2 regions of the Methylophilus sp. DMC16 genome follow, and region 1 is predicted to be linked to the other one. Evidence: predicted binding sites of a transcription regulator. Region 1 holds the regulator's gene; the other holds the start of a gene.
The links. Region 1 encodes sigma-54, which starts transcription at its own class of promoters, with help from an activator protein. Its sites were predicted from a motif close to TGGCACNNTTCCTGCT; they were not measured.

Region 1 (15,498 bases):
ATCAAATGCCCCCAGTGCCGCATTCGAGCCTTCCCCCATGGCAATGATGATCTGCTTGTAGGGAATCGTTGTGACATCCCCGGCCGCAAACACGCCTGGCAACGAAGTGGCATTGTGGTGGTTAATTTCAATTTCACCATATTTGCTCAGGTCCAGGGTGCCTTTCAGCCAGTCACTGTTGGGGACCAGGCCGATCTGGATAAACACGCCTTCCAGTGCGATATGTTTGCTCTCGCCAGAGACGCGATCCGTGTAGGTCAAGCCATTGACGCGTGCCCCATCCCCCGTGATTTCGGTGGTCTGCGCACTGGTTAAAATCGTCACGTTTTCAAGTGAGCGCAGTTTGCGTTGCAGCACGGCATCGGCTTTCAGTTCAGTATCAAACTGCAGCAAGGTGACATGCCCCACGACGCCCGCCAGGTCAATCGCAGCCTCAACGCCGGAGTTACCGCCGCCAATCACCGCGACATGCTTGCCCTTGAACAAGGGCCCATCGCAGTGTGGGCAGTAGGCCACGCCTTTATTTTTATAGGCCTCTTCGCCAGGCACATTCAGATTTCTCCAGCGTGCACCGGTGGCCAGAATCACAGACTTGCTGCGCAAAATCGCCCCGCTTTCGAGCTTCACTTCAATCAAGCCAGCATGTTTGCTGTCGGTTTTGCTAGGCTCGGCCAATCCAACGGCACGTTGCAATGGCATGATATCCACGTCGTAGGTTTTCACGTGCTCTTCAAGCGCCGCGACCAGTTTAGGGCCTTCGGTCTCTTTGACTGAAATAAAGTTTTCAATCGCCAGGGTGTCGTTAACCTGGCCACCAAAGCGCTCAGCGACGATGCCCGTGCGTATGCCTTTACGGGCTGCATAAATTGCTGCTGAAGCACCCGCCGGGCCACCGCCAACCACCAGCACATCAAACGCTTCTTTAGCGTTGAGCTTTTCGGCCTCTCTGGCAACAACGCCCGTATCCACCTTGGCCAGAATTTCTTCGACCAGCATACGGCCTGAGGCAAACATCTCGCCATTGAGGAAAGTGGCGGGTACCGCCATGATGTTGCGCTCGTTGACTTCGTCCTGAAACAGCGCGCCGTCAATCACGGTGGTCTTGATGCTTGGGTTGAACACAGTCATCAGTGTGGTCGCCTGCACGACATCCGGGCAGTTATGGCAAGACAAGCTCATATAGACTTCAAAATTCAAATCGCTATCCAGCGCCTTAATCTGGTCTAGCACATCCTGCTCCACTTTTGGTGGATGGCCGCCGGTCCATAACAATGCCAGCACCAGTGAAGTGAACTCATGCCCCAGCGGAATCGCCGCAAAGCGCACACCATGGGTTTCGCCTTCTTTGGCAATCACGAATGACGGTTTGCGTGCATCATCGCCAGTCTCGTCAAGGCTGACCTTGTCAGACAAAGCAGCAATTTCTTGCAACAGTTCACGCATTTCTGCGGCACGCTCACTCGCATCCAGCGAAGCAATCAAACGGATAGGTTGTCGCAACATGCCAAGGTAAGTCTGCAGTTGGGTTTTTAAGGTTTCATCTAACATATTCATTCTCCAAAATCACGGCTGGTGCATTTCTTCAGGCAACAACACGCCGTGGCCATCACGCATGGCAATCAAAAATGGTTGGGGGAAACTCGCTCAGGAAAAACCACAGTGACAACACATCCACTCAGTGACTTTTCCTGAGCGCCCTGCTGGCGCAGGGCGTTGCTCATACCAATCTCAACGAGATTAGATCTTGCCTACCAAGTCCAAAGATGGCGTCAAGGTTTTTGCACCTTCGTTCCACTTGGCTGGGCACACCTGGCCTGGGTTAGCAGCGGTGTATTGCGCAGCCTTCAATTTGCGCAAGGTTTCTTTTACATCACGGGCAATTTCGTTGCTGTGTACTTCAACAGTCTTGATCACGCCGTCTGGGTTGATCACGAAGGTACCGCGCAGAGCCAAACCTTCTTCATCAATATGCACGTCAAAAGCACGTGTCAATTGGTGCGTTGGGTCACCAACCAGTGGGAATTTTGCCTTGCCTACTGCAGGTGAAGTCTCGTGCCAAACCTTGTGGGAGAAGTGGGTATCGGTGGTCACGATGTACACTTCAGCACCAGCCTTCTGGAATTCCGCATAATTGTCAGCCGCATCTTCAACTTCAGTTGGGCAGTTGAAAGTGAACGCTGCTGGCATGAAAATCAACACAGACCATTTGCCTTTCAAAGACTCTTCAGTCACTTCGATAAATTTACCGTTGTGAAAAGCTTGCGCCTTGAATGGTTGTACTTGTGTGTTAATCAATGACATGTAGTTCTCCTTTATGATTTAGAACGTGGGTTAATTAAACAGACTTCATTAAATATTGCTGCATTTCAACAGCGAATGAGTGCATTGTAGACACACACATTCAATATGTAAAATTGATTATTTTAATTTTATCAATAAATTATTTTTATCAAACTATACAGCCACCGTGACTTGTCCATGCCCTTCAAGGCCACGGTTATCCTGCCAGTTTACCGTAATCACATCGCCGACCTTGGCATCCTGTATATAAAAGGTGAAATAGGGATTGCGTGCAATCGCGGTGCCCGTCTGGGCATCTACAATCACCTGCCCATTCATCACCACTTGCATCAGTTGCATAAAGTGCGCGGGCATTAACTGGCCATCTTCATTTTTGCTACGACCCGTACGCATGGGATGCACAATAATGATTTTAAGTTCAGTGACATGGTTCCCCAGCGGGCTGCTCTCCAGCATGCGCGCACGCATTTTCATGCTGCTGGCAAACGGCTCTTCACGTTCGCTGCTGGCGCAACCATCTTCGAGCACGATGACCTGACGCCGCTGCTGCGTAAACTGGCCATTCCCCTGTTCTGCCAACGCGATCACCTCCCCCGATTGCGCGAGCTTGACGCGTGTCACCAGCCTCGGCAATACCTGCTTGCCTAACTCAAAACTCGCAATCAAGGGAGTGGGATTGGCATCTGCCAGCAAGCGCAAACTACGCAGTTTGCCCGCCGCCTGCGTGCTGCTCAGCTCAATTTGCACCACGGCGCCGTTTTCAGCTTTTTGCGGTGCGTCAATACTGAGATCACTGGCGACAGGCACCGCGGTGGCTTTGAGCGCAGCCAACACTTGTGCTGTTTGCTTAGCCTCAAAGGCAGAAGCAAACCAGGTGGCCGCTTGCACTTTGCGGGCGATGATCCACAATGGTAGCGCTGCCAGCAGCACACTGTTTTTTAACCAGCGACGTCTGTCCATCCTGCCCTCCTATCCATTTTTGTCATCCCCTTGTTCCAGCTTGAGCTGCACCCTGAGCGCTTTCAATCTGGCCTCGACTTTGGATTGCAGGTAAAAATCGCCATCCTTGGCCTTGCTGGCAATTTCAAACTGCTCAATCGCCCGCGGCAAATCATACTTGCGCACATAAGACTCCCCTAGCGCCTGATGCCGCAACATCTGTTTGTCCTGGCCCTGATATGCGGCAGCCAGCCAGTCATACAGTTTTGGGTCCTCAGGGAAGGCCTCAAGCTGTTTCTGGATAAAACTGACTGCCGGCGCCCACTGATTGCTGCGGATCAATAACTCAGCCTCGCCTTGCGCCAGCGCACGATGTTGCGGATATTGTTGCAAGCCCTGAACAAAACGGTTTTGCGCCTGTGCCACCTGCCCCGACTTGGCCAGGGTCAAGCCTTGCAGGGTCACCAGATAAGGGCTGGAAAGCCCATGCTTAACCAGCCAGTCGACCTCGGTCAATGCTTTTTGCGGCTGATTGACACGCAGCCAGGCGTAAGCCAGGCCATAGTGTTCAGCCAGCTCATTCTGATAGCGGCCCTCGTTAATATTGTTCTGAAACTCTTCTACCATTTGCTGGGGCGCGCCTTGAAAGGCCCGGATTTTTGCCCGCATCATAAAAAAGGGCAGACTTTCATTCACCTGCTTATAAGGCAAGTTTTGTACACGGTTGCCTATATCGGCAATCCGCTCGCTGGTCAGCGGGTGGGTACGCAAATAGCTGGGCATATTGCCATCCGAAAAGCGCGTCGCCCGCTGCATGGTGGTAAAAAAGGCCGGCATGGCGCGCACATCAAAGCCTGCATCTTGCAAAATGGTCAAGCCGACCCGATCTGCTTCGCGCTCGTGCTCACGCGTGTAATCCAGCTGCTTTTGTATCCCGGCAGCAGAGGCCGCAGTCATCGCGCCCATGCCCACTTGCGGGTTAGAGCGTGCCACCAGCAAGGCCAGGGCCGTCGCAGCGATATTTTTGAACATATCGTACTTTTGAGAGGCAAGCATACGCGCCAGGTGATGCTGCGTGACATGGCCGATTTCGTGCCCCAGCACACTGGCCAACTCAGACTCACTGTTGGCCGCAATGAATAAACCGGTATGGACGCCAATGACCCCGCCCGGCATGGCAAAAGCGTTAATCGACTTGTCCTGTACCACAAAAAAATAAAACTTTTGAGCGCGGTCCGGGCTACTTGCCCCCAGCCGCGTGCCCAGTGCCTGCAGGTAATCAGTCACCTCGGCATCATCGAACACATCTTCATCGGTAGCGACTTGCTTTAAAATCTGGTGCGCAATTTTTTCTTCATCGCGTAATGACAATACGGTTTGCGAAGCGTCACCCAACTCAGGCAGCTGGTTAGATGAATCGGCAGGCAGGGTGACATCCAGATCGCCGGGCTCATAAGGCTTGCCAGAAAAAATACCAGTCGCGTTATTCGCCAACAAGGACGCCTCTGGCACGATGAACAGTGCGCACAAACACAACCCGCGCAACAGCCGCGCACAATGTATACGCAGATTGCCAGATTGAAATACCATGTGGAGTGGTTTAAAACGCATGTGCCCTGTGCTAAAGACCCAAACTTGTTATGATAACGACTTCACTGCCCGAGTTCATCCTTTTTCACTCGCACTGATTTCACTCAAACTGAGCTCAAGACCACTTATGTCAACTGCCAACAACGGACTCACCCACTTTAACGCCCAAGGCCATGCCCATATGGTCGATATCGGTGACAAAGCACACACCAAACGCATCGCCATCGCTGAAGGCCAGATTCAAATGCAGGCAGCCACGTTGCAAACCATCCTGCAAGGCACCGCCAAAAAAGGAGACGTGCTTGGCATCGCCCGGATTGCCGCCATCCAGGCCAGCAAAAAAACTAGCGACCTGATCCCCCTCTGCCACCCGCTTAGCCTAAGCCGCGTAGATGTCAGTTTTATGGCGAATGAAACGCAACACAGTATTACTTGCCGAGTGCAATGTGAAACTACCGGGCAAACTGGCGTCGAAATGGAAGCGTTGACCGCGGTGCAGGTTGGCCTGCTGACGATTTACGACATGTGTAAGGCGATTGATAGAGGTATGACAATACAAGGTGTTCGCGTGCTCGAGAAGCATGGTGGGAAAAGTGGGGATTGGCTGGCGGACTAAGCAACACAAGTTACCACACTAGACATTTCCTTTCGCCTCTCGTCAAGTTACTTTCTGTTGCTTTCCCCACAGAAAGTCACCACAACTAACGCAGTGTTGCGGCGAAGGCTAACCTTTAGGTTAAGCCACGCAGTGGCGGCCGAAGCCAAAGAAGAGGGCACCCAGCCATTACGGCCTTCGGCTAACGTGCGTTGTTGGCTACGGTTGCTATGCTTAACATCGCTACGCGAGTTAGCCTACACCGTAACAGACTGCTTTGCAGTCTTAGTGATCAACAAGTAAGCGGTCACGAATCTCGCCATAGCATCTTGCACACCCCGCAAGCTGCCGCGGAGCTAAGACAGTCGCTCCCTTCCTCCTTACGTTGTTTCCGCTACTCAGCGCGATGGGATTTATCTCGCCAAACTCACACTCCTGAAGTTGGACCGTTGAAAAACACTATTCTTTTCTTCAATTCGCAAAAGGTGGCGTTCATTGGTTTTTCGGGCCCCTATCTGCCGCGCCGAGTAGCTCAGGCAAAATAAGATCAAGCGAGCGACTGTCCGAATCCCGCGGTGGCCTGCGGTTTGTGCAGGCCGCCAGGATGAGTTCCGCGAGCGCTTATTTTGATGAGCAACGCAGGGAATAAGCGGAAGCTAGGGTGCACTTTCTTTTGGTTACTTTATCTTTGTGCAAGCAAAGAAAAGTAACTCGCCTAAAGGCGAAAAGGAAAGTTGCTTAGTATGCCGAAGCAGACCCACTGTTACCAAAAAGTTAAAGAATTACCTTCTTTACTTAAGCCAACAATGCCGCAATCCGCCGCGCGCATTCTGGCGCCATGGTGACACCATAGCGAAAATGACCGGTATTCAAATACAGATTTTCAATATTTGGATGACGGCCTATGGTCGGGATATTGTGCGGCGTGCCGGGGCGCAAGCCACTCCAGTGTTTGATCACTGATTGCCCTCGCAGGGCTGGCAGAATCGCCTCGGCTTTTTGCAGCATTTCCTGACGCATGCTTTCAGTCACCCCGGTATCAAAACCGACATCTTCCAGACTACTGCCGGCTAGCAAGTGCCCATCGCGGCGTTGCAGCATGTAAAAACCTTCACGGTAAAGAATATGCGGTAGCAGGCCAGGGGACATCTGATACAACAGCATTTGCCCGCGCATGGGTTTGATCTCCAGACTCAGCGCGGTTTGTTTGAGTAGCTCAAAACTCCAGGCGCCGGAGGTGACGACAAAATGGTCGGCCGACAAGGTGTCACCCGTTGTGGTTTGCCAGGTGTGGATGCTGGAAGCACCTTCTTGCAAAGGCATGAGTTGTGTTTGTTCGCGCAGAGTGACGCCATGCTTGATCAACCAGGCTTTGAGCGATTGTAGCAGGCGCGGGTTACGGATTTGCACCACTTCTGGAATCAGCAGGTTATCTCCTTGCAACTCTGCTTGTAGTCCATAGCGCTGGCACCAGTCCAGGGCTGCCTGCTCGTCAAACGGGGGCTGGATCAGCATGCCGCTACGCGTGCATTCGGGGTCTATACCGGTTTCGGCAAAGAGCTCTGCACTGACGGCTGGATAGGCGCGCGCACCAGCCAGCGCCAGCTCGTTGACAATTTCCTGATAAAACCAGGGCAACAGCGGAAAAGCGATGCCCGCCCCAGCCCACGAAGACTCCCCTGACGTTTGTGCAGCGACGATATTGCGCTCAACCAGCGTGACGGTGTGCCCTTGTTTCTTTAACTGCATGGCAGTGAGGCAGCCTACGATGCCACCGCCGACCACGACCACTGAAGTGTTTGCCATAAGACCCGGTATTTAAAATGAAAAAGCCTGAGGCCCCGAGCTGCAACAGTCAGGGCCTCAGGCCTCTATTGTCTTACGGTTTACGGCCAGAAATCAAATAGACTTCCATCGCGATGAGGGCGGCATTGCTGCCGAGCAGGACCAGAATATCGCCTTCGTTGAGAATAATATCCGGTCTGGGTGCAATCGGTTCTGGCATATTGGTGCGCCGGAGCTGTTTGACCTCGACCGCAAAATCCTCAAACGGGATATGGTCCAAGCGCAAACCATGCGCATAAAAGTTTTTATACATCTCGACCGAATGCAGTTGTGGCAGGGCGGCGGTGGTCGTATCCGCATCGCTCACGCCACGGAAGTAACCTTTGAACATTTTGTACCGCTCTTCGCGGAACAGACGGATACGTTTGACCACGCGGTTAAGCGGAATCCCCAGCGTGACCAGTGCATGCGAGGCCAGCATGAGGCTACCCTCCAGAATTTCCGGCACCACTTCTGCCGCCCCGGCATCTCGCAGCAAATCCATTTCACTGTCATCATGGGTGCGCACAATCACGGGCAAGGTTGGATATTTTTCCTGGATTACATGCAGCACCTTCATGGTGCCACGCGTTTCGGCATAGCTGACAATCACCGCTTTGGCCCTGGCCAGCCCGGCCGCCTCAAGCACAGAGCGGCGGCCTGCATCGCCGTAAATCACATTTTCACCGGCGGCGGCGGCTTCCTGAACGCGGCTGGCATCCATATCCAGTGCCACATAGGGGATATTTTCTTCGCGCAAAAAGCGGCCCAGATACTGGCCACTGCGACCATAGCCGCAGATGATGACATGATCGCGCAAATCGAGGCTGTGCTCCTGAATAGTCTCCACCACCTTGTAGCTATTACGCGTATAACTCTTGACCAGTTTGCGCGCAATCCTGCCGTTATATTGAATAATGAACGGCGCCACTAGCATAGAAAGAACTGCCACGGACAGCACCAGCTGTAGGGACTCCCCGTCAATCAAATGCGTTTGCAAGCCCAGGGCCAGCACCACAAAACTGAACTCCCCCGCCTGGCCAAGAATAATGCCGGTACGGACACCCACGCCCATCTCAAAGCCATACAACTTGGTTAAAAAGGCAATCAGGCCAATCTTGAACACCAGGAACAGGGCTAACAGGAAAACAATCAATACAATATGATTGATCAATACGGAAACGTCGAGCAGCATGCCGACGCTGATAAAAAACAGACCCAGCAAGATATCGCGGAAAGGCGCAATATCTGATTCAACCTGATATCGGTATTTGGTCTCGGAAATCAGCATCCCGGCGACAAAGGCCCCCAGCGCAAAGGACAAGCCGACATAGTTGGTGGCTGCCGCCATCAGCAGGGTCACCATCAGCACATTGAGCACAAACAACTCGCGTGAGCGCTGTTTGGCCACCAGCTCAAACCAGAAGTTAAGGATGTTTTTCCCGAACTTGAACAGTAAAAACAGCAGCACAGACGACTTGAACAGCGTCAGCCCCAGCACATCCAGCCAATTGTCGCTGTGCGAGCCTAGCGTCTGGATCAATACCAGAATCGGAATCACGGCCAGATCCTGGAATAGCAGCACGCCGATACTGAGACGACCATGTCTGGAGTTCAGGTCTACACGCTCCATCAGAATTTTGGACACAATCGCGGTCGAGGACATGGTGATGGCCGCACCAATGATAAAAGCAGAAGTCAGGCTGAGCCCGGCCACTTTGCCCAGCACCAGACTGGCCAGCAAGGTCAGCACGACCTGTCCGCCCCCTAGCCCGAACAGCGTTTTTCGCATGGCATACAGCTTAGGCAGACTAAACTCGAGACCGATGCTAAACATCAAAAACACGATACCAAACTCGGCCACCTGGCGACCGGACTCTTCGTCCTCCAGCAAGCCCAGGGCGTGCGGGCCCAGCACGATGCCGATGACAAAATAGGCCAGCATGGCAGGCAAGCCGAGGATGCGGAACAAGCCCACGGCGAAGACCGAGCTGGTCAGCAGTAATAAAAGATGTATCAGGGAATCAAACATGCAAAGCTCTAACGCATTTATACCAAGCCGGTCAAACAGGGGTTTGATCGCCATCAGCCAGCGCTGAAGGGTCAAGGTCTATTATGAAACGCAATTGTTTCAGGATGATGCATCGTGCCACAAAACTTTGTTTTATGCAAAAAATGTGCCTGAGAATAAAAAAACCGTAAAAAAAGGGTGTTTTACTTTATTGTCAGGCAACTCGCTTGTTATACTTACCCGCCATGATGACAGCAAATTCCGGCATCCATCTTGTTAAAACACCCGATATCGTGTCGCGCGCACGAGGGGTGTTGTTGCACGAAGCCGATGAGATCAGGCATCTGGCAGACCGCATTGGCTCGGCTTTTGAGGCCGCCGTCCATATGATTCTGGCCTGCAAGGGCCGGGTGGTGGTCACGGGCATGGGCAAATCCGGCCATATCGGCGGCAAAATTGCGGCCACCTTGGCCAGTACCGGCACACCGGCGTTTTTCATGCACCCGGCCGAGGCCAGCCACGGCGACTTGGGCATGATTACGGCAGAAGATGTGGTGATCGCGCTGTCCAACTCTGGCGAGAGTGATGAAATTATTAATATTTTGCCGGCGATCCGCCGCATCGGTGCTCGGGTGTTGAGCATCACGGGCAGCGAAGACTCCACCTTGTCACGTGAGTCGGAAGTGCATTTGAGTGCTGCCGTGAGCCATGAGGCTTGCCCACTCGGCTTGGCTCCCACAGCCAGCACGACAGCGGCCTTGGCCCTTGGCGATGCTTTAGCACTCTGCGTGCTCGATTTGCGTGAGTTCACTGCCGAAGACTTCGCCCGTTCGCATCCCGGTGGCAGCTTGGGCAGACGGCTACTGGTGCGCATCAGGGATGTCATGCGTACCGGCGCGGCCGTGCCCCAAATTGATCAACACGCCTCCATTCAGGAAGCCATCACGCAAATTTCACTTAAGGGCATGGGCTTCACGGCTATTGTGGACCACGCGCAACGCCCAATAGGCATTTTTACCGATGGCGATTTGCGCCGCTTGTTTATGCAGGGCAAGAACAATCCACAGGCATCCATTGATACCGTGATGAACAAACAGCCGTATTTGCTGGAGACGAATCAGATGGCGGTTGAAGCAGTTAACATGATGGAGCAGCACAAAATAAATGGCTTTTTGGCAGTAGATGCCCAAGGGCAGTTGGTAGGGGCATTCAATATGCATGACTTATTGAAAGCCAAAGTCGTTTAGCTTAAACAGGCATTAGAATTCAGGCATGCTTAAACACCCCATTTTGTTGCCGATTGCGTTAATGCTGTTGCTGGCGCTGCTGACCTTCTGGATTAACCAGAATGTACAAGAGCAAGCACTCAAAATGAACATACTTAATCGCCAAGCGCCGGACTACATGTTGTACAACTTTGTGAGTACCCGCACGGATGCGTCCGGCAATACCAAATATGTGCTGGCGGCCGCAAAAATGCGCCACTTTCCTGCCAATGACTATACAGAATTGCAGCGGCCACGCTTTACCCAGTTTGGCCTGAACAAGCCTTACACGCAAATTTATGGTCAGCATGGACGTGTTTCTGCCAATGGTAAACTGGTGGAGTTTAGCAATCAGGTCAAGGTGATCCGCCAAGCCTCTGCCACCAAGCCAGAAACACAAATGCAAACCGAGCGGCTTTGGCTGGAGCCGGATACCGAGGTGGCACACACAGACCAGTCGGTGATCATCCGCCAAAAACCGGCGACAGTGATTACAGGCACGGGCATGCGTTTTGATAACCGGGCTGATACCATGCAATTGTTTAACCGGGTGCATGTGCATTATGAGCGTCCACCCGTCGCCAGCAATTTGGCAAGCCCGGCCCAGGCGTCAAACACAGAACGCCAATGACCGTTGATTATGGAGAAATGAGTTGAACACGCACAAGCCCTTATTTTTAGCGATCTGCATGAGCGTATGGGCGCTATTGTCCATGCCGCTGAGTGTGCTGGCCGAAGAATCTGACCGAGATCAACCGATAGAGCTTGAAGCGGATACCGTGACCGTGAACGATGCTAAAAAAATCAGTATCTACACGGGCAACGTGATTCTTAATCAGGGCACTTTGCAAATCAAGGCGGACAAAATGATCGTACGCGAGGATCAGGACGGCTTTCAACATAGCACCTGTACCGGCAACCCCACCACATTCAAGCAAAAACGTACCGGTAAAGACGAGTGGATGCAAGGCAGTGGTCAACGTATCGAATACAACGCCCGCATGGATAAAGTGCAACTGTATACCAATGCCTGGGTTAAACGTGGTGAAGACATCGTGACCGGGGACTACATCAGCTACGACGCCAACGCCGAGTATGCCGAGGTGATTGGCGGCACCAAAGCCAACCCGAACGGGACGGCTGGCAGCCGCGTCAAGGCCACCATACAGCCTAAAAATAAAACCACACCACCTGTCATTGACAACAAGCCAACCTCTCAACAGGGGTTACGGATGAATCGCTCCTTGCAACTCAAGGTCGAACCTGCCCCTGCCGAAAACACTGGTGAGCAAGGCAAAGAGTAAGCATAAAGATGGAAACCATGGCAGCAGATCAGAACCATTTGCAGGTTAACCGCCTGAAAAAAACCTATCAGGGCCGTACCGTGGTCAAAAACACGACGCTTGAGTTACGCAGTGGCGAAGTGATCGGCTTGCTGGGTCCCAACGGGGCAGGCAAAACCACCAGCTTTTACATGATTGTCGGGTTGGTTGCACTGGATGAAGGCAACATTACGCTGAATGGCGCCGACGTGAGCCGCGCGCCCATGCATGAGCGCGCGCGCATGGGCCTGGCTTATCTGCCCCAAGAAGCATCCATTTTCCGCAAGCTCAGCGTAACCGACAACATCCTCGCCATTCTTGAAACCCGTCCCTATACGGAAGAGCAGCGTGAGGCGAGGCTTGAGTCCTTGCTGGATCAATTGCATATCCAGCACATCCGCAACAGTCAGGCCGTCAGCTTGTCTGGCGGCGAACGTCGACGCGTTGAAATTGCGCGCTGCCTGGCCACAGACCCTAAATTTATTTTGCTGGATGAACCGTTCGCCGGGATTGATCCGATTGCGGTGATCGAAATCCAGAAAATCATCCGCTACCTGAGCAGTCAGAATATTGGTATTTTAATCACCGACCACAATGTGCGCGAAACGCTGGACATCTGTGACCGCGCTTATATTGTCAATGAAGGCGCTGTGTTTGCAGCAGGCACGCCCGATGAAATCATTCAGAACGAAGGTGTGCGTGAAGTGTATCTGGGCAAGAATTTTAGGCTGTAATCCGTCATGAAACAGAACCTGCAATTACGTATTTCGCAAAATCTGGCGCTGACGCCGCAGCTGCAGCAATCGATCCGTTTGCTGCAACTTTCCACGCTGGAACTGAACCAGGAACTGGAAACCATCCTGCAGGAAAACCCGTTACTGGAAATGTCAGACGGTGAAGAAGGCGAGTTTGAAGATAACACACCGCCTCCCCCCACTGTAGAAGCTGAGCCGACAGATGCCAGCTCGTTTGACATGGCAACGCAGCAAGAGATCACCGCACCGGCAGAAAGTCTGCGTGAAGACTTGCACGATGAGCTGGGCGGGAGCGAGAGCGACCTGCCCAATTTAAACGAGGAATTCACGCCGCCAGAGTTTGAAGATGATTATGAAGAGTTTGGCAGCACCAGCAACTGGGACGAAGCCGGACGCAATCATCAGGAAGACGAAGACAGTGACTTTTCCAGACAGGAAACCACCAGCATCAGTTTGCGCGAGCATCTGATTGATCAGATACAACTGGCACATTTATCGCAACGTGACATGAGCCTGGTCAAACTGCTACTGGATAGCATCACTGATGATGGCTATCTGGAGCAAGATCTGCAGGAGATTGTGGAGCACTTGCCACTCGAACTTGAGGTCGAGCTGCTGGAACTGGAAACCGCACTCAAACTGATCCAGAACCTGGACCCTGTAGGCGTTGGTGCGCGCGATTTACGCGAGTGCCTGCTCTTGCAACTGACGCGTTTGCCGCAAGAAACGCCACACTTGCAAACCGCCATTGCCATTGCCAAAGACCACCTGGCGCTGCTGGCCAACAAAGACTTTGTCAAACTGCGCAAGGTGCTTGGTTGCGATGAAGCGGTACTCAAGGCGGCGCAGCACCTGATCCGCCAGCAAAACCCCAGACCCGGCAGCGAGTTTTCCAGCTTTAGTCACGATCACTTTATCCAGCACGATGTGGTGGTTAAAAAGATCAAGGGTATTTGGGTCGCCTCCTTAAATGATGGCGTGATCCCCAAACTGCGCATCAACCAGATGTATGCGGACATCCTCAAGCGCAACCGCGAGAGTTCAGGCCAATACCTGCAAAGCCAGATGCAGGAAGCCAAGTGGATGATTAAAAATATCCAGCAGCGCTTCTCGACCATTTTGCGCGTGTCACAAGCCATTGTAGATCGCCAGCGCAACTTCTTTGAACATGGTGAAATTGCCATGCGGCCACTGGTACTGCGTGAAATCGCCGAAGAACTCGACTTGCATGAAAGCACAGTTTCCCGCGTCACCACGCATAAGTATATGCTCACACCGCGTGGCGTCTATGAACTCAAATACTTCTTTGGCAGCTCAGTGGCCACAGATGCAGGCGGCTCCTGCTCTGCCACCGCCATCCGCGCCTTGATCAAGCAAATGGTGGCCGAAGAAAACCCGAAAAAGCCTTTGTCGGACAACCAGATCACCGACACACTGGCACAACAAGGCATCGTCGTTGCCCGCCGTACCATAGCCAAATATCGCGAGTCCCTGAATATTCCTCCCGCGAACTTGCGCAAAACGCTCTAAACAAAAAAGGCCGCAGATGCGGCCTTTTTTGTTTCTCAGCTCAAATCACCTGATTGTGATCTTGGCAAATTTACGTTTGCCCACCTGTGCGATCACTGTCACGCCTTTTGTCAAAGGCAGATTCTTATCATCCACCTTGACGCTGTCGAGCTTGACGCCGCCTTGCTGCACTGCGCGCATGGCTTCACTGGTGCTTTCAACCAGGCCCGCCTGTTTTAACAATTGGCTAATGCCGATGCTCTCGCCTTCAATGGTCACTTCAACTTCGGGCACGTCATCCGGGATGCCGCCTTTGGCACGGGTCTGGAAGTCCTGCAAGGCTTTTTCAGCCGCGGCTTGACCATGGAAACGCGCCACAATTTCCTGCGCGAAGCCGACCTTGATATTGCGGGGGTTTGCGCCACTGGCGACTTGCGCCTTCCATTCGGCAATGTTTTCCAGCGTCGCAAAAGACAGCAAATCAATATAGCGCCACATCAGTTCATCTGAAATCGACATGATCTTGGCAAAAATAGTCTCTGGCGCCTCGCTAATGCCAATGTAGTTCCCGAGTGATTTAGACATTTTATTGACGCCATCCAACCCTTCCAGCAACGGCATCATCAGCACACATTGCTGCGACTGGCCGGCCTGCTTTTGCAACTCACGCCCCATGAGCAGGTTAAACTTCTGGTCGGTACCACCGAGCTCAAGATCCGCTTGCAGGGCCACCGAATCATATCCTTGCAGTAACGGGTACAGAAACTCGTGAATCGCAATCGGTTGATTACCCTTGAAGCGTTTGGAGAAGTCATCCCGCTCCAGCATGCGGGCCACGGTATGGCTGGCAGCCAGCTTGATCATCCCCGCCGCACCGAGTTCACTTAACCAGTTGGAGTTAAAAACAATCTCGGTTTTGGTGGGATCCAGTATTTTGAAGACTTGTGCGGCATAGGTATCGGCGTTGGCCTTGACCTGCTCCACGGTTAAGGGTGGACGGGTGGCGCTTTTGCCCGTTGGGTCACCAATCATGCCGGTAAAGTCACCGATCAGGAATAAAATCTGATGGCCCAGATCCTGCAACTGGCGCAATTTATTAATGAGGACGGTATGACCCAGGTGCAAGTCGGGCGCGGTAGGGTCAAAGCCTGCTTTCACACGTAACGGCTTGCCTGTTTTCAGTTTCTCGACCAGCTCCTGCTCGATCAGTAACTCATCTGCGCCACGCTTGATAATGGCCAACGCCTTGGCAATTTCTGGGCTCAATGCTGGCACTTCAGATGAGGGTTGTTTGGTATCGGTCATGCGGGTATCCGTCAAATACAACGATGCGCACTGATGGCACCGTCTCAAATAAGTAAAACAGCTATTTTAACGTAATCCCATG
Region 2 (15,498 bases), on a different contig from region 1:
TAGCCGGTCACATCGTCATAGATCAGGGTGCCGTCCTTAACATAGTGAGTGGTACGCTGATAGTCATCGTTGTGGCCAAACTCGTAGCCGGTACCCACCACTTCCATGCCCAAATCCTCATAGGCACCAATCACGTGACGGGGACGCAGGCCACCGACAAACAGCATGACTTTTTTGCCTTGCAGGCGTGGTTTGTACTTGGCAATCACGGCATCGGTCAGCGCCTTGTATTTGGCAATGACCTGCTCTGTTTTCTCCTTGATACTGTCATCAAAGAAGCTGGCAATCTTGCGCAGGGATTCTTCGATTTTGGATGGGCCAAAAAAGTTGTACTCTACCCATGGGATCCCATACTTCTCTTCCATGTGGCGGCTGATGTAGTTCATCGAGCGGTAGCAGTGCAGGATATTGAGCTTGGCCTTGGGCGTGTTTTCCAGCTCGGCAATCGAGCCGTCACCGGACCACTGGGCAATCACGCGCAGGCCCATTTCTTCGAGCAGGATACGGCTGGACCAGGCATCGCCACCGATGTTGTAGTCACCAATAATGGCCACGTCATACGGGCTGGACTCGAATTTGTTTTTTTCCGGGTCAGTTTTGTCAAACACAAAGTCGCGCACGGCGTCGTTGGCGATGTGGTGACCCAGCGATTGCGACACGCCACGGAAGCCTTCGCAACGCACAGGTACAATCACTTTGCCTTCATACTCTTTGGCTTTTTTCTTGGACACGGCTTCGATGTCGTCGCCGATCAGGCCAATCGGGCACTCGGACTGTACGGTAATGCCCTTGTTGAGCGGGAACAGTACCTGAATCTCGTCGATGATTTTTTCCAGTTTTTTGTCACCGCCAAACACGATGTCTTTTTCCTGGAAGTCGGAGGTAAACTGCATGGTGCCGAAGGTGTCGATACCGGTGGTACCGATGTAGTAGTTACGGCGTGACGCCCAGGAATACTGGCCACAACCGACCGGACCATGCGAGATATGCACCATGTCTTTAATCGGTCCCCACACCACGCCTTTGGAACCGGCGTAGGCACAACCACGGATGGTCATTACCCCTGGCAGCGATTTGATGTTGGATTTCACATCACACTCGGATTTGCCTTCTTCATACACATTCAAATGTTTTGCACGTTTTTTGGCGGACTTTTCAGGATAGGCTTTTAACACCTCCTGAATCAGCTCGGCGCCGTTGACTTTTGTTTCAGCAGTCGCACTCATCGTTGTCTCCTATGTTCGACTAAAAACCAGTGATAAAAAGAAACTTTTCAAAAATTGTTGAAATTGCCCGGAAGTAACCTCCTCAACTTTTGAAACCGTCTCTGGAGGGGTTGGCAAGGGGCAAAGCCCCCTGCCAAAGACTCATTAAGCTGCAGTCGCCGCTTTACCAATCAGTGTTTCATCCTCTTTCTTCATGATGCCGAAGTCCATCAACAGGTCTTCCAGCTCATCCATGGTGATCGGGGTCGGGATGGTACCGTTACCGGCGTTGGCGTGAACTTTCTGCGCCAGTTGACGATATTCCTCAGCCTGCTTGGAGTCCGGGGCGTATTCCAGCACGGTCATACGACGCAACTCGGCGTGCTGCACCACGTTGTCACGTGGCACAAAGTGGATCAGCTTGGTACCCAGTTTGCCTGCCAGGGCTTCTGCCAGTTCCAGTTCCTTGTCAGTCTGGCGTTCGTTACATACCAGGCCACCCAGACGCACACCGCCGGAGTTGGCGTATTTCAGAATACCTTTAGAAATATTGTTGGCGGCATACATCGCCATCATTTCGCCGGACATGACGATGTAGATTTCCTGTGCCTTGTTTTCACGGATCGGCATGGCGAAACCACCGCACACCACGTCACCCAATACGTCGTAGGACACATAATCCACGCCGTCATAGGCGCCGTTTTCCTCGAGGAAGTTGATCGAAGTAATCACACCGCGACCAGCACAACCCACGCCAGGTTCTGGACCACCGGATTCCACGCAACGGATGTCGCGGTAACCGATTTTCATCACATCTTCGATTTCCAGATCCTCGACAGAACCCGCTTCTGCCGCCAGGGACAATACGGTGTCCTGTGCTTTTGCGTGCAGAATCAGGCGGGTAGAGTCGGCTTTAGGGTCGCAACCGACGATGAGGATTTTCTGACCCATTTCGGCCAACGCAGCCAGCGTGTTTTGAGAAGTGGTGGACTTGCCGATGCCACCTTTGCCATAAAATGCAATTTGACGTAATGCAGCCATAATTGAAGCTCCTTTAGGTTTAAATGAAAAATTCGTCGCTGTACGCAGCCATCTTCCGATTCCGAATCGCAACCTAATCACTTTTCTTATCAGGCGATGGATGGGTGTCGGCCATGTAGGCTGTGTATGGCAAGGAGCGTGCCAACAGAGAAAATAAAAATTAAGTGATTGATTATTATTGATATTTTAATAAAAACACAGACCACACCTCCTTAAATCCCCTCTGTCGCAAACACGACAAAAGCGGCGCCCAGCGTGCGGTATGAAACAAACCTTTCTGCATACGGTCAGCCGCCTTTCAATGCGTTGCTTCATGCATCAACTGGCCGCCAAGCCGCATCCAGGCTTGATCCTTGCCTTCTGCAGATCAATTGGCATAGCTGTTGGTATAACACTTGCTGAATCAGGACTATCTGTCAGTTCCTAGAGAGGTCAGGATGCATCAGCCATTACCCCCCATTAATCCGGCTTTGGATACCAGCCGACACAAGCCAATCGCGCAAATTCAAGGCAATCCGCACTTTGCACAAATCGGTGGAGAAGCTGCCATTACCCATCTGGTCGAGCGCTTTTATTTTCATATGAATACGGCACCAGAAGCTGCAGCGATCCGCGCCATGCATGCGGCAGACCTGTCCGAAACCAAGGCTGTTCTAGTGCAGTTTCTGATCGAATGGCTGGGTGGCCCCAAGGTGTATAGCAACACACGCGGACATCCGCGCTTGCGCCAGCGACATGCCATGTTTGGCATCGGCGAGGCAGAAAGGGATGCCTGGATGTTATGCATGCGACGTGCCGTGCTGGAGGTGGTGGCAGATGCCACGTTAAGGGCACAGTTGGATCAGGCTTTTTTAAAAACCGCAGACTTTATTCGTAACCAGCCAGCGTAACCCCTGGCTTCATTTCTTTAGGAGAACATTGTAATGACTACCATGGAAAGCACCATTTTCGGCAAACTCAACTCAGAGCACCGCTTGCAAAACCCAGTGTTTAAAGATGCCACCAAAGTGCCAGGGCGCTTTGGGTTTCGTGGCGAACTGGCGATTAAATTTGCCCCGCAAGTGGCTGATGAAGCGCGTCCACCTGAAATTACCTGTGACCAGGTCATGGCCTACGCGCAGGAAGGCGAAAATGGCATGCCATTTTTTACTGGCTACCTGCTGTCTTTCGGCTATCTGGAAATGCTGGTTGAAGCATTGAAAGATGCCCTGCTGCCTGAAGGAAAATACATCCTGTTTTGCAACAATATCGACCTCTTGAAAAAATACACGGTCAAGATGAACGGCAGCACTTTTTACATCCTGCCAATTGATGAGGCCACGGTTTATAACGAGTTGCTGGAACTGTTGCACCTGGAAAAGAATGATCTGAAAAAACTGGATACTGCGGGCAAACTGGATGCGGTGATTGCCAAGGCCATGAGTTTTAGCGCCAACTATCCGGAAATCACCTATGAAGAAGGCCTGCAATTGATGGGGCCAGTACGCAACCCGAATGAAAACCGTCCGGTTTAAGGCTGCATCTCGCTGGCATGCAGGCGGAAGAAAGCCCGCAAGACTGGTACAGCACCAACCTGGTTGGTCTTCCGGCCGGATTGCTGGGCTCGGTCGCGTTTAACCGTCACCCGCAGCCCCTGCATATTGCCGGAGCACGCGAGACCCACAGCGGGCTGTTTCGTTTGCTGCACGCCAGCCACAACGCCGAAGAAGCCGCTGACAGGTTTGCCCACTATATGGCCATCGCCTTTGATTTGCAGCGGCCAGCCACAGCACAAGGCCCACGCCGTTTTAGACCCAGCTACCTCAAATTGCTGGAGGGCTGGGGCTTTGATGCCAACAGCCCGCAGGGGGCGGTGCTCAAGGGCTGGGTGGAAAGTCGCTTTGGCCTCACGCCCAGCTTTCACCGCGCACCGCTGGGGCATTTCCCCTCCCCGGCCTGGGTCACCTATCTGGAAGAGAAGTTTTGCAGCCGCTTTCATAACTACAGCATCCATATGCAGCTTGATTTGTTATACGAGTATTGTCAGTTTGTGATTGCGCGTTTTGGCTTGCCAACCTCGCACCCCACACTGACCCTGTGGCGCGGCGTGAACCTCAACGAAGAACCGACCCTGGGGCAACATGGGCTGCGTGCCGGGCTGTGCAGGCTGCGGCTTAACAATCTGGTGTCATTTACCCGCAACCGCGAGCGCGCCGACGAGTTTGGTGACTGGATATTGCAAGTGGAAGTGCCGCTGGTCAAACTGTTACTGTTTCCCGGCTTGCTGCAACACAGCCCACTGTGCGGCGAGGAAGAAGTCATCGCGCTGGGTGGCGAATACGAGGTCATGGCCCGCTATGCCTGACCTCATGCAACGTGCGCTGGGCGCATATCTGGGCATGGCGGTCGGCGATGCGCTGGGCGCGCCAGTGGAGTTTATGACTGCCAGAGAAATCGCCAGCCGAGGCCAGCATCGCGACATGACAGGCGGTGGCTGGCTCAAGCTCAAACCCGGTCAGATTACCGACGACACCGAAATGTCGCTGTGTCTGGGCCGCGCCTGGCTAAGCCACAATGGCTGGCATGCCGAAACGGCCGCACGCATGTTTGTTGACTGGCTGAAAAACCAGCCGATTGATGTGGGCAATACCTGCCGCCGCGGCATCCGCCGCTATTTGCTGGAAGGCAGCGTACAAGGCCCGCCTTCCGAAGCTGATGGCGGCAATGGTGCGGCCATGCGCATGGCACCCATTGCCATCGCCACCTATCACCTACCAGACCAGTTTGAAAAAATCACGCTGGCACAAGCGCACCTCACCCATCACCACCCATTGTCCGATGCCGCCTGCCTGACGCTGGGCAGCATGGTGCATGCACTGTTCAATGGCCAGGGTGGTGCGGGCTGCCGCTTGCTCGCGGCAGCACTGGTCAAACAGTACCCGGCATTCAAATTCGACCCCTATCCGGGCCGGGCCAGCGGCTATATTGTTGACACCATGCAAACCGTGCTGCATTTTTTTCTCAACACTGACAATTTTGAAGACTGCCTGATTGGCACCGTGAACCAGGGTGAAGATGCCGACACTACCGGCGCCATTGTTGGCATGCTGGCGGGTGCCCGCTATGGCAGTCAGGCCATTCCTGAACGCTGGCTGCATGCCCTGCCACTCACCATCCGTCAGGAAATCGAACAACAAGTCCCCGCACTCTTGCAAGGAGGTCTAGATGAGCACCATATTGTTTTATGAAAAACCCGGTTGCAGCAACAACAGTCGGCAAAAAGCCCAACTGGCTGCGGCCGGACACACGGTGATTGCCAAAAATCTGCTCACCGAGCCTTGGACACGTGAGCGCCTGCTGCAATTTTTTGGCTCATTGCCGGTGCACGCCTGGTTTAATCCGGCCGCCCCCAAAATCAGGGATGGCGAGATAGATCCGGCCACGCTGGATGCCGACACCGCATTGGCCATGCTGCGCGCCGAACCACTGCTGATCCGGCGGCCACTCATCGAGGTTGACGGTCAGCGCATGACAGGCTTTGACGCCAGTACCCTATCTGTTTGGTTGGGACAGCCCATCTTGGTCAACACTGCGTCGCAGAGTTGCATGCGGCACCATCCCTCTTAGCGTTGATGACTGCACTAAAACAGCATCAACATATTTCTAAAGTGATAGGCCTTAATCCCCAGACACCGACGGGATTTTATGGATGCTCAAATCCGCGCCATCAAACTCTGACTCGGCATCCAGGCGGATACCTACGATTTTCTTTAATGCGCCGTAAACGATGGTTCCGCCCACTAGCGCGATCACTACACCCAATGCAGTACCTGCCAGCTGGCTCATCAGGCTGACGCCGCCCATGCCACCAAGACTGGTCGCACCGAAGATACCTGCCGCGATACCGCCCCAGGCCCCACACAAGCCGTGCAACGGCCAGACACCAAGCACATCATCGATTTTGAAGCGTGTTTGCGTGAGGGTGAATGCCCAGACAAACAAGGTGCCAGCGACTGCGCCAGTGACCAGTGCGCCGAGTGGGTGCATGACATCAGAACCGGCACAGACGGCCACCAGACCAGCCAACGGGCCATTATGCACAAAGCCCGGGTCATTTTTACCAAGCAGCAATGCGGCCAGCGTGCCACCCACCAGCGCCATCAGTGAATTGACCGCTACCAGGCCGGAAATGCCTTGTATGGATTGGGCGGACATGACGTTAAAACCGAACCAGCCTACAGTGAGTATCCATGCACCCAAAGCGAGGAATGGAATATTGGAAGGTGGATACGCATGCAAACGGCCATCTTTGGTATAGCGACCATTACGTGCGCCCAGCAGTATCACCGCAGGCAAGGCAATCCAGCCGCCCATGGCATGCACGACCACCGAACCGGCAAAGTCGTGAAAGTTTGCACCATAACTGACCTTCAGCCAGTCCTGAAACCCAAAATGAGCGTTCCAGGCAATGCCTTCAAAAAACGGATAAACAAAGCCAACCAGCAAAAATGTTGCGGCCAGTTGCGGGTTGAATTTGGCGCGCTCAGCAATGCCGCCAGAAATAATGGCAGGAATCGCGGCGGCAAAGGTGAGCAAGAAGAAGAACTTGACCAGACCGTAACCGTTTTGCACGGTGAGTGTTTCGGCACCATTGAAAAAGTGGATGCCGTAAGCAATGCCATAGCCAATAAAAAAATAGGCAATGGTAGACACACAAAAATCCACCATAATTTTAACCAGGGCATTCACCTGATTTTTTTGACGTACTGTGCCGACCTCCAAAAAGGCAAAACCGGCATGCATTGCCAAGACCATGATGGCCCCCAGCAATACAAACAGGACGTCATTAGCTGTCACTAATGATTCCATTTCGCTCTCCGAATTCAATAATTATTGATTGGCGTTTTGTCTGAAAGACACGCCTTTTTAAAATGCGCAGGTTTCAAGCAAATATCAGGCCATTATTAAGTGATTGATTTTAAAAGGAGTGGAGATTAGGCACTGGCAAAAACGCCCCAAAATAACTCAATCAAAAGTGCATTGCACATTATTGGTGCAAAATTAGGGCATATTTAAACAAAACTACTTAAAGATGCTCAAATGCTGATGAATGAGGCATGCCATGCGAACTCATCGAGAGTTTGCGTCAACAAAACGCGGATAAAGCGGTGGATAACCGTATCGTCGTATGCCAATACGGAGGAGGGACAGACTTATATGATCTCGACCGGTTGCAATTGCTTGAGCATTTCGACCGCCTCAGGATGCGCAGACCAGAAATAGTAAAATTCACGCACCGCGTTTAAAAATAGGTGACGGGTATTTTTGAGATTAAATAGCGGCAGGGTTGCGTCAGCGGTGATGCGGTAGGCGTTTTTTTCTGTGAGTGGTGCTTCACGCAAGCGCAACAACATGAGCTTTGCCATGCGCGTACGCAGTTCAATATCCATCTCCTGCTTGTGCTCCATGGATTTGAGCGCTTTGACGTAGCCGTTAAGCGGCCATAATTCTGCTGTTTCAAACTTCTCGGACTGCAACGCCGGCCAAACGGACTGCAAATCAATCACCGCCGGCTGCCAACCGATAGGATGTAATTCAAAGCCGACAGTATCGGCATATTGCATGACGGCTTTCACATCGCCGCGCCAAAAAGGATAAAACTCGCGGATAATGGTCAGGATTTCTGGCCAGCGCTGGGCTTCCTTGTCGGCCAGACAATCGTCCACCGCTTGCCGGTAGACCGTGCTGCTGCACTCCTGGTCTTTTAATAGCGGCGTTAACTCAGCCAGCACCGCGTCGCGCTGTGCCATGATGGCAGCATCAGCGCCCTTGCTGTGCAATAAATTATAATAAGCTTGAATCGCATCTGCTTCGCGGCTTGAATTCATCGTTAACAACACTAAATAAGAATGAAATGAATATGAAACGGATTATTGGTCATCATACACTGAAAAAGATAATCGTCTTAAAGGAGAACAACGATGGCTGAATGGGCCTTATTAGCCATTTTGATGGCGGGCGCATGGTATTGGATGGATACGATTTCGAAACGTGAGATCGCGCTCAAGATTGGCCGCCAGTTGGCTGAGCGCTGCCATCTGCAGTTTCTGGATGAAACCGTGGCTTGCGCCCGCGTCGGTTTTGCAAGGGACGGCAATGGTCGCATGCAGTTACAACGCACGTATACCTTTGACGTCTCCAGCCAGGGCATTGAGCGCATGGCCTGTCATCTGCAATTGCGAGGCGGCCAATTGGTAGCCTGGCATATTCCGCCTTACGTCACCCAGTAAAACACCATGGTGGTTGGCCGCTTTGCCCCTTCGCCTACCGGCCCCTTGCATTTTGGCTCACTGGTCGCCGCCGTCGCCAGTTACTGCGATGCTAAAAGCCAGGGCGGCCGCTGGCTGCTACGTATAGAAGATGTAGACACCACCCGCCGCGTAGCCGGCGCCAGCGCAGACATGATTCGCACCCTGCAGCATTATGGCTTTGTTTGGGATGAGGCAATCGTCTACCAAAGCGAACGCACTGAGCATTATGAGCAGGCCCTGGCGCACTTATGCCACCGGGGCCTGGCATACCCTTGCACCTGCTCGCGCAAGGAGATTGCCGACAGCTCAACACAACTGGGCATTGAAGGTGCCATTTATCCTGGCACTTGCCTGCAACATCCCATTAAACCAGACACACCAGCTGCCTGGCGCTTGAAAACGCCTGCCATCAATATCGGCTTTGCGGACAGAATTGTCGGCTGGCAGCAACATGCCATGGCCAGAGACATCGGAGACTTCGTGATCAAGCGTGCCGATGGTCTGTTCAGCTACCAGTTAGCCGTGGTCGTTGATGATGCCTTGCAATGCGTGACCCACGTGGTGCGCGGTGCAGACCTGCTGCAGTCCACCACGCGGCAGATCTATCTGCAACACTGCTTGGGCTATGCCACCCCAGCATATGCCCATATCCCGCTGGTATTGAACGACCAAGGGCAAAAACTCAGCAAACAAACCCTGGCAACCGCTTTGCCGCTCGACAATATCCTGGCCACGCTCGTTGCCGCCTTCAACTTTCTACCCTATTTACCGCAACCGGTTCCCACTTTTTCAAACTTGCCTGCGCTGTGGCAATGGGCAATGGCCCATTGGCAACTCGGCCAGCTTGCTAGCGACTAGTACTCACGCTTATCCCGTGATTTTCTGACAAAACTTACAAAATTTATTGATAACCATTATCAACTAAGTTAATATTCGCGACAATCATTGAGAGGATATTAATTTTATGACGATCAAAAATACCCAAGAAAATCCGTTCAGACCTCGTCCAACGCTGCTCTCGATCGGGCTGTTTTTTAGTAGCGCAATGCTATCCATGACCGCGTTAGGCGCCACTGAGCGCGAAACCGTCGAGTTACAAGAAGTTGAAGTCAAGGCAGAGAAAAAGAGTGACACCAAACCGGTCAAGGGTTACAACGCAAAACGCTCCACCTCCGCGACCAGAACCGATACCGAGCTGGTCAACGTACCGCAAGCCATTACCGTGATTACGCGCGACTTTATGCAAGACCAGTCCATGCAAAGCATCGCTGATGCCGTGCGCTATGTGCCTGGTGTGCAAGCGGCACAAGGTGAAGGTAACCGTGACCAGCTTGTATTACGTGGCAACCAGACTACGGGTGACTTATTTGTAGATGGCCTGCGCGACGACATTCAGACTTACCGCGACTTATATAACACTGACCGTATCGAAGTGCTTAAAGGCCCTAACGGCATGATTTTTGGCCGCGGCGGCGCAGGCGGTGTCGTGAACCGCGTCAGCAAAAAAGCCGGCTGGGATCCCGTCAGAGACCTCAGCGTGAGCTACGGCAGTTTCGATCACCGCCGGATCACCGCGGATTATGGTCAGGGGTTGTCAGAAGAGTTGGCATTCAGACTCAATGCGGTGTATGAAAACTCCAACTCTTACCGTGATGGCGTGGAATTAAAACGCTACGGCATGACACCGACCTTTACGATCAAACCGGGGGATAAAACCGAGATTGTTTTAAGTGCCGAATACTTTAAAGACGAACGCACTGCGGATCGGGGCGTGCCCGCGCAAGCGACACGCACGGGGACATTGACAGTCAATAATGCAGATATTAACCGTCGCCCTTACCGAATAGGCGATTACGATCAGTTTTTTGGTAATGCGAGACTGAGCCCAACCCAGACTGAAACGACCGCATTCAATGCGATTATCAGCCATGCGTTTGATAACGGTGTACAAGTCAAAAACAGCACACGTCTGGCCTTCTATGATAAGTTTTATCAAAACATTTATGCAGATAGCCCCGTCTCAACCACAGGGACATTGACACTTTCCGCGTACCGGGATGATACGAAACGTGAAAACCTGATCAACCAAACAGATATTACCTATAAAGCTAAAGTGGGTAACATCGAACATAATCTGCTCGCTGGTGCTGAACTAAACGCACAGGATACGGAGAATAAACGTCTGACCGGCGCGAGTGTCACTGGCGTCTCTGCCAACGCCCCTTATGCCACAATTGCCATCAACTCACTGGCTAGAAACCAGAAAAGTGACTTCACGGTAGCAGCTTTTTACCTGCAAGATCAGATTGTATTCAATCCACAATGGCAAGCAGTCGTCGGCTTGCGTCATGACCATCTTGATACCAACTATGTCAATTTGATTAACAATCAAACAATCAATGTTTCAGATAGTTTACTCTCGCCGCGTGCAGGTTTGATTTTCAAGCCAACGGAAAATAGCTCGTTGTATGCCAACTACAGCACCTCCTATGTGCCACGCGCAGGCGACCAACTTATTAGTCTGGATGTGACCAACGCCACGTTTAAACCTGAGAAATTTATCAATACCGAAATTGGTGCAAAGTGGGACATCTCGGCATCATTAGCATTGACCGCCGCCATATTCAAATTAGAGCGCGAAAATGTACAGATTGCGAACCCGCAGAATACCTTACAAAACATTCTGGTTGATGGCCAGGAAACCAAAGGTCTGGAAGTTGGCCTGAGCGGCAAAGTGACTGACCAATGGCAGGTCATGGGCGCATTCACGCTGCAAGAAGGTGAAATCACCAAACAGCAAGGCGCAGGCAACAGTGCGATCCTGGCTGGCAGCAATCTGGCAATGACACCCACCCGCACCTTCTCATTGTGGAATAAATACCAGATCAATGACATGTGGGCCGTCGCGTTGGGCATGGTCAGCCGCTCAGAAATGTATGCGGCCACCCCAACGGCTAGCCAAAGCACGCTGCTGCCTGGTTACACGCGTTTTGATGCAGCGATTTTTGCCAAGTTAAGCCCGCAGTGGGATGCGCAAATCAATATCGAGAACCTGACTAACAAAGACTATGCCCTGTTTGCGCACAACAACAATAACATTACGCCCGGTGCGCCTTTAAACGCCCGTGCGACCTTGAACTATCATTTCTGATCTAGCATGCATGTGATTTTAGCCCGCCACTGTGCGGGCTTTTTTATTGCGGGTGTCAGCGACGCCAAGCTTCAATGTTAAAATAGCGCACATGAAAAATGCACAACGTCCAGACCAACTGCACCCTTTTATTTTTGAACAGTCCGCCGTGCGCGGTAATTTTGTTCAGCTCAATCAAAGCCTGTTCACTGCGCTTGAGCATCAGAGCCTGCCTGATGCGCTCAAAAGCGTGATTGGTGAGTTTGCGGCAGCCAGTGTGTTGCTGACCTCTACCCTCAAAATGCAAGGGAAACTGATTTTGCAATTGCAAAGTAAAGGCGCCTTGCAGTTATTGGTGGTTGAATGCACTTCTGCTTTAAATATCCGCGCGACAGCCAAGATCAGTGGCGAACTCAATGGCCCACATTTAATAGACTGGCTCGCACAAGGCCAGCTGGTGATTACCCTGATGCCTGAAACGGGCGAGCCTTATCAGGGCATTGTGCCGCTAGAAGGTGACAGCATAGCCAGCATGCTTGAAAACTACATGCTGCGCTCTCAACAGATTGACACCCGCCTATGGCTGACCGCGGAGGGAAACCGCGCGGCTGGCCTGCTGTTGCAAAAATTGCCGCAGCAGCAAGAAAGTGATCTGGACTGCTGGAACCGTGTGCAACATCTGGCGGGTACTGTCACGGCCCCGGAGCTGTTGGATCTGGAAGCGGTCACCCTCTTGCAGCGGTTGTTTGTGGAAGAAGATGTACGGTTATTTAGCGGGCGCGAAGTGCAGGCGTTTTGTAGTTGCTCGCAAGCCAATGTCAGCAATATGCTGCAAATGCTGGGTCTGGAAGAAGTGCAAAGCATTTTGCAGGAGCAAGGCAGCATTGAGATTCAATGTGACTTTTGCCACAAACACTATGTGGTTGATGAAGAAGAAGCGCTCGCCTTGTTTGAGGCAGACAACTCGCCTGGCATCAAACACTAATCTGCGGCTATGTGCCCAGTCCGCGTTGGCGCTGGCATTCAAATAACGCAATCGCGGTGGCTGCGGCCGCATTCAAAGACTCCAGGGCCAGTGTGCCCTGATGTGCCATAGGAATGGTGACACAGGTCTCAACCGCGGCTTGCAGCGCAGCAGAAATCCCAGCCCCTTCGTTGCCCACCACAAACAAGACGGGCTCTTGCAGCCCTTGCTGATACAAGCTGGCGCCCTGCATGGTCAAAGCAAGGGTTTTGCCGGAAAAGCCCGCAATCACCTCGAGCGCATCCACGCTTTCCATCAGCGGTAAAATAAACTGTGCCCCCTGCCCGCCTCTGAGCGCTTTGGGCGACCAGGCATCGGTACAACCTTTAGTCAGATAGGCGGCCTGCACGCCTGCGGCCGCGGCCGTCCGCAAGATGCTGCCCAAATTACCCGGATCCTGGATATCTTCTATCACCAGTGCAAAATCACAGTGCGCGGGCAGCGTCGCAGCAGGAATATCCACCAAGGCCATCACACCACTACTGGATGCGACTGGCGCCAACTCGGCAAACATCAACGTAGGCAGCAGCATCGTATCCACATCCGTCAACTGCTGTATCAAGGCCGTCGCCTCGTCATTACTATGCCCTTCAGGAATAATCAGCAGCCTGGGTTCACCATAGACCTGATGGTAGGCTTCAATCAAATGCACGCCCTCCAACAGGGTAGACGCCGTTTTTTTGCGCTCACGCGACTGGTCGGCCAGCTTGCGCAATTGCTTGAAGACAGGGTTATCGCGGGAGGTAATATGTTTAAAAGCCATGGCCGAATTATACGTGAATTGCGCGACTGACTGATTTTTGCCTGGAATCCATCCACAAACACGCGCCCAGCCCAAAGCTGCGCGCCATTCACGTATAATTCCTGCATGGCAAAAACACTTGATTTAGAACGTATCTTGCACCGGCAGGGCTTTGGCACACGCAAAATGTGCCGCATTTTAATTGTTAACGATGCAGTGACCGTCAATGGTGAACCCTGTGATGACCCGGACGCTAAGTTTGCGCTCGACAACAGCCTGCACTTCACGGTGGAAGGTGAGCCCTGGCAATACCGCGAGCATAGTTACCTGATGATGCACAAACCGGCGCATTATGAATGTACGCATAAAACCCAATTTCACCCGACCATCTATACACTGCTGCCCAGCCCGCTGGTAGAGCGCGGAGTACAGTGTATCGGACGGCTGGATGAAGATACCACCGGCCTGATTTTGCTGTCAGACGATGGCCAGTTTATTCACAAAGTCAGTTCACCCAAACACCATGTACCCAAGGTATACGAGGTGACTTGCAAACACGCTTTGAGCACTGCCGATATGCAGCACCTGTTGGCAGGCGTGCAACTGATTGATGAAGACGAAACGATTGCTGCCTTGGCCGCCACACAGATCACAGAGACCGTGATACACCTCACGCTGGCAGAAGGCAAATACCATCAGGTCAAGCGCATGATCGCCGCCATCGGCAACCGCGTAGAAGCCTTGAAACGTATCAAAATTGGTCAACTTGCGCTACCAGAGACTCTGGCAGTGGGGGAATGGCGCTGGCTCACCGACGAGGATTTAATTGCCGTTCAATCCTGAACGATCAACAAAGGACCTTCATGATCTGGTTAGTACTGATAATTGCGGGATTGTTTGAAACTGCCTGGGCCATCGGTTTGAAGTATACCGAGGGATTCACCAAGTTTTGGCCCTCGTTCTGGACCATCGTGACCATGGTCATCAGTGTCTGGCTCTTGGGCGTCTGCGTCAAGCAGCTGCCTGTCGGCACGGCTTATGCCGTCTGGGTTGGCATTGGAGCTGTCGGTACTGTGATCGGCGGCATCTGGCTATTTAATGAACCGGTATCTCCATTGCGCATCTTCAGCTTGTGCATGATTATGGCCGGCATTATCGGCCTCAAGCTGGCGGCGCATTAACTGCCAGCAAGCACTGGCATTAGCAAACTGGCAATTTTAAATCCTGTTCTGTGAAAGCCGGGCAACTTGAAACTCAAGCCGCCCCCAAGCCTGGATTTAACTGCCGAGCAATTTTTGTGCTTTGGCAGTGGCGTTATTCGCAGTCTGTTTTTTAGAGTGTGAGACGTGATGTGTTTTTGTGGCCCCGCTTTGCTGGGCCACGCAAGCGCCGCCTGCACTGCCTAAACCGGCACCAATCACCGCGAGCAACCTGCCACCACCCAAACCACGACCCAGGATTGCACCGCCGGCCCCGCCCACGGCACCCCCCAACATCGTCGCAGGCTGTGCTTTGCCACCATTGGCGACCACACTCCCCACGGCACCACCTACGGCGCCACCGAGCACTTCACCCGCGGGCCCCAGCATCACGGCACCAATGGCTGAACCAGCCAAGCCACCGACGCCACTGGCACCGACATTTTTGCTATTACAGCTTTGCGCCCAACTGGGGTTGCTGGCAATCAGCAAACTGACAGCAATCATCCATGTTTTCATGTCATGCTCCATTCAATGGAAAAGGAAGAGGATCAAATAGACACTTGTACGACATGCGCGCTTAATCAGCAGTCTTAATCGTGATCATGGTGTCTGTGTTTGTGGTGATGACGCGGACCTTTGTGTCGTTTGCCATAGCCACGCCCGGCATAGGGATCCGGCTCGGCTATCACTTTACCGACCACTGCACCACCTGCACCCCCAACACCGGCACCGACCACAGCGCCTGTAGTAGTACCGCTCACTTTACGCCCAACCATTGCCCCGGTGGCACCGCCCGCAGCCCCACCCAAAATGGCACCGGTCCGCCCCGCACGGCCTGTGGTCGCCGCGCCTCCCAGACCACCA

Region 2: ACT53D_RS07550 (ammonium transporter) is a predicted target of sigma-54. The motif match lies at 7,171-7,186, and genes of this name have one in related genera.

The regions. Positions count from the first base shown of each region.
Region 1 is NZ_JBQUZC010000003.1:87,407-102,904, reverse strand. It holds gene ahpF (alkyl hydroperoxide reductase subunit F) at 1-1,548, opposite strand, end outside; gene ahpC (alkyl hydroperoxide reductase subunit C) at 1,738-2,301, opposite strand; gene soxZ (thiosulfate oxidation carrier complex protein SoxZ) at 2,455-3,261, opposite strand; gene ACT53D_RS11910 (beta-barrel assembly-enhancing protease) at 3,271-4,830, opposite strand; gene moaC (cyclic pyranopterin monophosphate synthase MoaC) at 4,958-5,446, shown strand; gene ACT53D_RS11900 (NAD(P)/FAD-dependent oxidoreductase) at 6,221-7,231, opposite strand; gene ACT53D_RS11895 (cation:proton antiporter) at 7,305-9,281, opposite strand; gene ACT53D_RS11890 (KpsF/GutQ family sugar-phosphate isomerase) at 9,506-10,507, shown strand; gene lptC (LPS export ABC transporter periplasmic protein LptC) at 10,533-11,156, shown strand; gene lptA (lipopolysaccharide transport periplasmic protein LptA) at 11,215-11,829, shown strand; gene lptB (LPS export ABC transporter ATP-binding protein) at 11,838-12,581, shown strand; gene ACT53D_RS11870 (RNA polymerase factor sigma-54) at 12,588-14,132, shown strand; gene tyrS (tyrosine--tRNA ligase) at 14,178-15,416, opposite strand.
Region 2 is NZ_JBQUZC010000001.1:1,598,750-1,614,247, forward strand. It holds gene nifD (nitrogenase molybdenum-iron protein alpha chain) at 1-1,226, opposite strand, end outside; gene nifH (nitrogenase iron protein) at 1,371-2,246, opposite strand; gene ACT53D_RS07525 (group II truncated hemoglobin) at 2,684-3,136, shown strand; gene ACT53D_RS07530 (hypothetical protein) at 3,170-3,760, shown strand; gene ACT53D_RS07535 (NAD(+)--dinitrogen-reductase ADP-D-ribosyltransferase) at 3,778-4,590, shown strand; gene draG (ADP-ribosyl-[dinitrogen reductase] hydrolase) at 4,595-5,473, shown strand; gene ACT53D_RS07545 (ArsC/Spx/MgsR family protein) at 5,451-5,852, shown strand; gene ACT53D_RS07550 (ammonium transporter) at 5,904-7,094, opposite strand; gene ACT53D_RS07555 (hypothetical protein) at 7,439-8,035, opposite strand; gene ACT53D_RS07560 (DUF3301 domain-containing protein) at 8,207-8,515, shown strand; gene gluQRS (tRNA glutamyl-Q(34) synthetase GluQRS) at 8,522-9,394, shown strand; gene ACT53D_RS07570 (TonB-dependent receptor) at 9,501-11,687, shown strand; gene hslO (Hsp33 family molecular chaperone HslO) at 11,779-12,651, shown strand; gene ACT53D_RS07580 (TrmH family RNA methyltransferase) at 12,659-13,453, opposite strand; gene ACT53D_RS07585 (pseudouridine synthase) at 13,559-14,275, shown strand; gene sugE (quaternary ammonium compound efflux SMR transporter SugE) at 14,296-14,613, shown strand; gene ACT53D_RS07595 (bacteriocin) at 14,710-15,150, opposite strand; gene ACT53D_RS07600 (hypothetical protein) at 15,225-15,498, opposite strand, start outside.